DNA from 2 places in the Chryseobacterium sp. YR221 genome. Region 2 is predicted to be linked to the other one. Evidence: riboswitches for the same ligand, from Rfam matches in the RefSeq annotation. Region 2 holds a riboswitch; the other holds the start of a gene.
What was found. Region 2 has a riboswitch for thiamine pyrophosphate ahead of thiM (hydroxyethylthiazole kinase). Riboswitches for the same ligand answer to the same signal wherever they lie in the genome.

Region 1 (3,427 bases), on a different contig from region 2:
GTCCAGCGAAAGATTAAACTGATCTTCCCATCTGAATTCAAACCTGGCTTTACTTAATGCATTATCCCTGTATTGTGATCCGGGATGTCCTTTTGCCAGATCTGCAGCATGCGCAGCCAGTTTATAAGTGATTACCCCATCTTTAACGTCTTTTTTATTCGGAAGACCTAAGTGTTCTTTTGGAGTTACATAACAAAGCATGGCACATCCGAACCATCCAATCATTGCGGCTCCAATTCCTGAAGTAATATGATCATAACCCGGTGCGATATCCGTTGTCAAAGGGCCTAATGTATAAAATGGAGCTTCATGGCATTCTTCCAGCTGTTTATCCATATTTTCTTTAATCATATGCATTGGAACGTGGCCGGGACCTTCAATCATTACCTGTACATTATGTTTCCATGCAATTTTTGTCAGCTCTCCTAAAGTTTCCAGTTCAGCAAATTGTGCGGCATCATTAGCATCCGCTATGGATCCGGGACGAAGACCATCCCCAAGAGAAAAAGCGACATCATACTTCTTCATGATCTCACAAATCTCTTCAAAATGGGTATATAAAAAGTTTTCTTTATGATGGAAAAGGCACCATTTAGCCATGATAGAACCTCCCCTGGACACAATTCCCGTTACTCTATTGACTGTCAAATGAATATACCTTAATAAAACTCCAGCATGAATGGTAAAATAAGAAACTCCCTGTTCTGCCTGCTCGATCAGAGTATCTTTAAAAACTTCCCATGTAAGGTCTTCAGGCACTCCTTTTACTTTTTCCAATGCCTGATAAATAGGAACTGTACCGATAGGCACCGGGCTGTTTCTGATAATCCATTCTCTTGTTTCATGGATATTCTTTCCTGTGGAGAGGTCCATGATGGTATCAGCTCCCCATCGGCAGGCCCATACTGCTTTCTCTACCTCTTCATCTATGCTGGAAGAAACAGCACTGTTTCCTATATTCGCATTAATCTTTACCAAAAAATTCCTCCCAATGATCATGGGTTCGCTTTCCGGGTGATTGATATTATTGGGAATAATAGCTCTTCCTGCTGCAATTTCATCTCTTACAAATTCCGGAGTGATTTTACCTTTCGGAGTATTTGCGCCAAAACTGTTTCCGGTATGCTGAAAAGCCATCTCTTTTGAAACCGTTCCAAGCTGTTCAATACGTTGGTTCTCTCTAATCGCCACATACTCCATTTCAGCGGTGATGATTCCCTGTTTTGCATAATACAGCTGGGTAAGTTCCTTACCTTCCTGGGCAACTTTGGGTCTGTGATCATAAGAAAAACGCAGTTCATCAAGACGTGGATCTGCTAAACGGGCTTTTCCGTATTCAGATGATATTCCACTTAGGATGTTTACATCTTTTCTGTCTAAAATCCATTGTTCTCTTATTCTCGGAAGCCCTTTTTGAATATCAATTTCTGCATTGACATCCGTATAAGGACCTGAAGTATCGTAAACCGTTACAGGAGCATTGTCTTCAAAGCCTCCTTTGGTAAGCTTGGTAGGACTAAGTGCTATTTCACGCATTGCTACATTGATAGGATGTATTGTTCCTTCAACATAGATTTTCTTTGAGTTCGGAAATGGTGAACACGTAATTGAATGAGCCATAAATATTGGTATTAAATATGAAAATTAGCCGCCTTGAGTGGCAGTAATGATTAAAACTGAATCTTGATCTTTGAGAAATGTCTCTGCCCAGGCGGACAGTGGAATAATACGGTTGTTTACAGCTACAGCAATCCCTTTTTTCTTTCCGGGGAGTTCCATAGCCAATAATGCTTCCAGATTATCGGGAAGTATATCAAATGTTTTTCGGGTGTGGTTGATTATAAGTTCCATTCCTAATAATTTAAATATACTTTAGGAATGGCCATTATTGTACAATAGAATGCACAGCAAAAGTCATCTGCTTTTCCCTACGCTGGTATAATCCAGATCAGGTTCAAAGGGTAAAGTCTCAGTCTGTTGGTCAACAGACACCCCTAAAGTCTGGGACGAAGGTAGGTATTTTTTCAGAACGGGCAAAATTGAATTTTCCTTAAACAAAAAACCACCTCAAAATTGAGATGGCCTATTTATCTGTACTAATTATTTTTAATAGTAAAGTTTTACATTTCCATTAGAGTCATACTGATTCACCCATTTTGATTCTCCAATTCCACTGTTATATAGTTTTACCTCTTTCTGAAAGTTATTTTTTGATAGTGAAAAATAAAAGTATTCTTCAAAAATCTGCAGCTTTTTAAAAGGATTGGGGGCTGTATCAAAATTACTGAACTCTACTGTATTTTCTATGTGAAAATCAACGTTATTATGCCTTTCTACTTCAACAGATTTTTTCAGATTCCCTATATTATCATAAGTAAATCTTTTAGCTATCGTCCAAATAAAGTCATCAGGATCAGTCGGATCATAAGGCATGTTTGGAAACGTTGTTAAAATTTCAATGAGTTTTCCAGATGAATCATAACTATAATTCAGATGTTTATCAAAATACGGATTATCTACTGAAGGAATAATAGATTTCATTATTCTTCCCTGATTGTCAACTTCAAATGTTCTTTTATTGATTGGGACAATATAGTCAGGACTACTGCTGAATGTAGAAATAGAAATTATATTCCCATTATAGGAAACACTGGTATAAATGTCTTTAGAAAAATGTGTAGGGTTATATCCTGTATTAGGATCAATAAATATAAAACCTCCCACTTTTTTAACAACCCTTCCCTGAGAATCATATTCAAAATAGATATTAGGGTCTGTCATATTTCCCACCCCATTAGGTGATAAAACCGGAAAGTTCCAGGATATTTTATTAGGGCGATCCACAGTTCTTTGCTGTGGATTTTCTGTCAATATTTCATCATTGTTACTAGAACAAGATGCAAAAGCCATTAATATGGCAAAGCACAATAATTGAATTTTCATGTATTTTAGTTTTTTTTACGCCTCACAAGCTCTCCAGATTGCATCATTTTGCGGAACCGGTGCTGTAATTTCGATCTTTTCTTTGGTTACCGGATGAATGAACTCCAATTTTCTTGCATGAAGGTTAATTCCTCCGTCAGGATTGGAACGGGGTGCCCCATATTTAAGATCTCCTTTGATGGGAATTCCCGTTTTAGATAATTGGGCACGGATCTGATGATGTCTGCCTGTTTCCAGATCAATTTCAAGAAGTATATAATTATCAAGTGTTTTAATAACATGATAGGTTAAAATCGCTTCTTTAGCTCCTTCTGTCACTTTTGGAAAAACAATAGCTTTATTGTTTTTTTCATTTTTCTTTAAGTAATGAACCAGCCTCTGGCTTTGTGGAATCATTTCTTTTCCTACCACAGCCCAATACGTCTTTTTAACCTCACGGTTTTTGACCATTTGAGTCAGGCGGGAAAGTGCTTTGGAAGTTTTA
Region 2 (3,427 bases):
TGAAGCTTCCTGGTCTTTGTTTACAGTGGTGATCACAATGCCTATTGCAGTAATTATGGGACTGATCATGCGGTATAAAAAGAACAGTGTACTCTTTGCCAGTATTTTAGGCGGAATTCTTTTAATAGCGGGAATTATTGGTGGACACAGCCTCATGCAGAATCCCACTATGAATAATTTATTTTCGTGGGATATCAAGACCATTTCCATTGCTATTCCATTATATGGTTTTTTAGCTTCTGTATTACCGGTTTGGTTATTATTGGTTCCTCGTGATTATCTTTCTACATATTTAAAAATAGGAACGATCATTATGTTGGCTATAGGAGTTATTGTCATTCATCCTACTGTACAGATGCCGGCACTTACCGCTTTTGTAAACGGAGGAGGTCCTGTCATTGGTGGTCCTGTGCTTCCATTTATTTTTATTGTGATTGCCTGTGGTGCTATCTCGGGCTTTCATGCTGTCATTGCTACGGGAACAACTCCAAAAATGCTTAATAAAGAAAGAGAAATTCTTTTTGTGGGCTATGGTGCCATGCTTGTAGAGGGTTTTGTTGCACTAATGGCTCTCATTGCTGCATGTACATTAATGCCGGGGGATTATTTTGCCATCAACACTCCAAAAGAATCATATGACGCTTTTCTTGCAGCACATCCTGCCTTACATGGAGTAGACATAGATTATTATTCACAAAAGATTGGTATTGATCTTCATGGCAGAACTGGCGGGGCTGTTTCACTTGCCGTGGGAATGGCTCACATCTTTAATAAGATCCCTTATATGGATCAATTAACCGCATACTGGTATAATTTCGCCATTATGTTTGAGGCCGTATTTATCCTGACAGCCATTGATGCAGGAACAAGAGTCGGGCGCTTCTTTTTACAGGAAATGCTGGGTTCTGTGATTCCAAAATTCAATGATAAAAACTGGGTTCCCGGAATTATTATCAGCAGCCTTCTTTTCACTTTTGCCTGGGGATACCTGGTATACACCGGAAATGTAAGCAGTATCTGGCCACTATTCGGGATCAGCAATCAATTACTTGCCGCTTGCGGATTGATTGTCTGTACGACTATGCTGATCAGGATGAACAGAGGAAAATATGCTTTATGCTCGGCTATTCCGGGTGTTTTTATGGCTGGAATTACTTTTTGGGCCGGCTATATCCAGGTTGCTACGATCTATATTCCAAAAGAACAGTACTTATTGGCTGCTTTAGCAGTAACAGCTATGGTACTGATGCTTATTGTTTTTATCGGAGCTTTTATAAAATGGTATGAGCTCTTAAAAATCAATACTACGAAAACAGATTTTTATGGAGAACAGGTAAAGGAACTTGTGGAAAGATAAAATTACGGGGAAGGTTTTTGCCCGGTCTGATAATTTTTATACATTTGTTTTGCTTTAGGGGTATTCTGAAAAAGAATTGAGAGAGTCCCTTTGAACCTGATACGGCTTACACCGACGTAGGGAAAAGCAAAATTACATGACCCGCTCATGTGGTTTTTGTTTTGGATTTTTTCCTAAAGCTATTTTTATTTTAATGATAAGATAACAATGGAAAAAATACTTTGGCAGCAAGTGCAGCTTGTAAAACAAAAATCTCCCCTGGTTCACAACATCACCAACTATGTAGTCATGAACAATACAGCCAATGCCCTTTTGGCTGTTGGAGCCTCTCCCATTATGGCACATGCCCGGTCTGAGATCAAAGAAATGATCGGTATTGCCCATTCCGTAGTGATCAATATAGGAACGTTAGATGAATATTGGTCAGAGTCTATGCTTCTGGCAGCTGAAACAGCACATTCCGTAAATAAACCATGGGTTTTAGATCCTGTGGGTGCCGGAGCAACCTCTTTTCGTGATCAGATTTTACAACAACTCTTACAATATCAACCTAGTGTTATCAGAGGAAATGCCTCAGAGATTATTGCACTGGCCAAAGCTAATACCACTGTTACTAAAGGAGTAGATAGTACCGCTCAAAGTAATGACGCGGTTCATGCTGCTCAAATACTGATGCAACACTACCATTCAACAGTCTGTATTTCCGGTGAAACGGATATTATTATAAGCCCACAGCAGAGCTTTTTCATTAAAAACGGACATCCGCTTATGACTAAAGTAACAGGTCTTGGATGTTCTGCTACCGCATTAACAGGTGCGTTTATAGGTAGTGTGGAAGATAAAACATTGGGTGTTGCTGCTGCAATGGCATTAATAGGCATTGCTGGAGAACTGGCTGTCCAGCAAAGTAGAGGCCCCGGAAGTCTTCAGGTTAACCTGATTGATAAACTGTACAATATAACAGAAGAAGAATTCATCCAAAACCTAAAGATAGAACAAAAATGAGCCTGCATCCTTTCTCCTACCAACTATACCTTGTGATTTCTGAAGCTGATTGCATTGGAAAAAACTTTCTGACAGTTGCCGAAGAAGCCATCTTGGGCGGAGTGGACATTATCCAGCTCAGAGAAAAAAATGACAGTACCGAATTGTTCCTCCAAAAAGCCCAAAAGCTTATGGAAATTACAGAAAAGTATGGTATTCCCCTCATTATAAATGATCATATAGAAGTTGCTGGAAAAGTAAATTCTGCGGGTATTCATGTTGGGAACAGTGATACTGCACCTACTTTTTTAAGACAACTACCTTCTATCCAAAATAAAATCATTGGATATTCTATTGAGTACCTGGCCCAGCTTGAAAATGAACAGACAATGGTTTCTGATTATCTTGGTATAAGCCCTGTATTTAAAACACATACCAAAACAGATACCATTACAGAATGGGGGCTTGAAGGTGTTGCAAAAATCCGACAGCTTACAGAAAAACCGCTGGTCGCCATAGGCAGTATACATCTTGGAAATGCGAAGGAAGTCCTCAACGCCGGAGCAGACTCCCTTGCTGTAGTTTCCGCAATATGCAGTGCTGCAAATCCCCAGAAAGCAGCATATGAATTAAAAAATGAGATTTTAAAATGAAAAAATACAAATACCCGTCCGTATTGACCATTGCAGGTTTTGACGGAAGTGGTGGCGCAGGTATTCAGGCAGATATCAAAACAGCTTCTGCTTTAGGCTGCTTTTCCACCTCAGTATTAACGGCCCTGCCTGTACAAAATACACAGGGAGTAAGAACAATATATCCTATTCCTGTGGAAGCAGTAGCCGATCAGATCAAAGCGATTCTGGATGATATTTTTCCTGATGCCATTAAGATAGGAATGGTACATACTCCACAGTTGGTTGAGACTATTGTTTCCACATTATCACAGTATACAAGAATTCCGGTTGTATTTGACCCTGTAATGGTTGCTACCAGCGGGCATAGGCTTATTGAGGAGGAAACCATCACAGCGATCACAGAAAAACTATTTCCAATTGCTGATATCATTACCCCCAATATGGATGAAGC

Region 1: linked by a shared signal. The riboswitch ahead of thiS (sulfur carrier protein ThiS) and the one ahead of thiM (hydroxyethylthiazole kinase) in region 2 are both predicted to bind thiamine pyrophosphate.

What each region holds. Positions count from the first base shown of each region.
Region 1 is NZ_FWXM01000006.1:283,737-287,163, reverse strand. Features, by position in the region: gene thiC (phosphomethylpyrimidine synthase ThiC) at 1-1,620, opposite strand, end outside; gene thiS (sulfur carrier protein ThiS) at 1,645-1,851, opposite strand; TPP riboswitch at 1,909-2,006, opposite strand; gene B8967_RS18375 (hypothetical protein) at 2,107-2,943, opposite strand; gene B8967_RS18370 (RluA family pseudouridine synthase) at 2,959-3,427, opposite strand, start outside.
Region 2 is NZ_FWXM01000005.1:92,038-95,464, forward strand. Features, by position in the region: gene B8967_RS15450 (carbon starvation CstA family protein) at 1-1,357, shown strand, start outside; TPP riboswitch at 1,404-1,497, shown strand; gene thiM (hydroxyethylthiazole kinase) at 1,565-2,362, shown strand; gene thiE (thiamine phosphate synthase) at 2,359-2,994, shown strand; gene thiD (bifunctional hydroxymethylpyrimidine kinase/phosphomethylpyrimidine kinase) at 2,991-3,427, shown strand, end outside.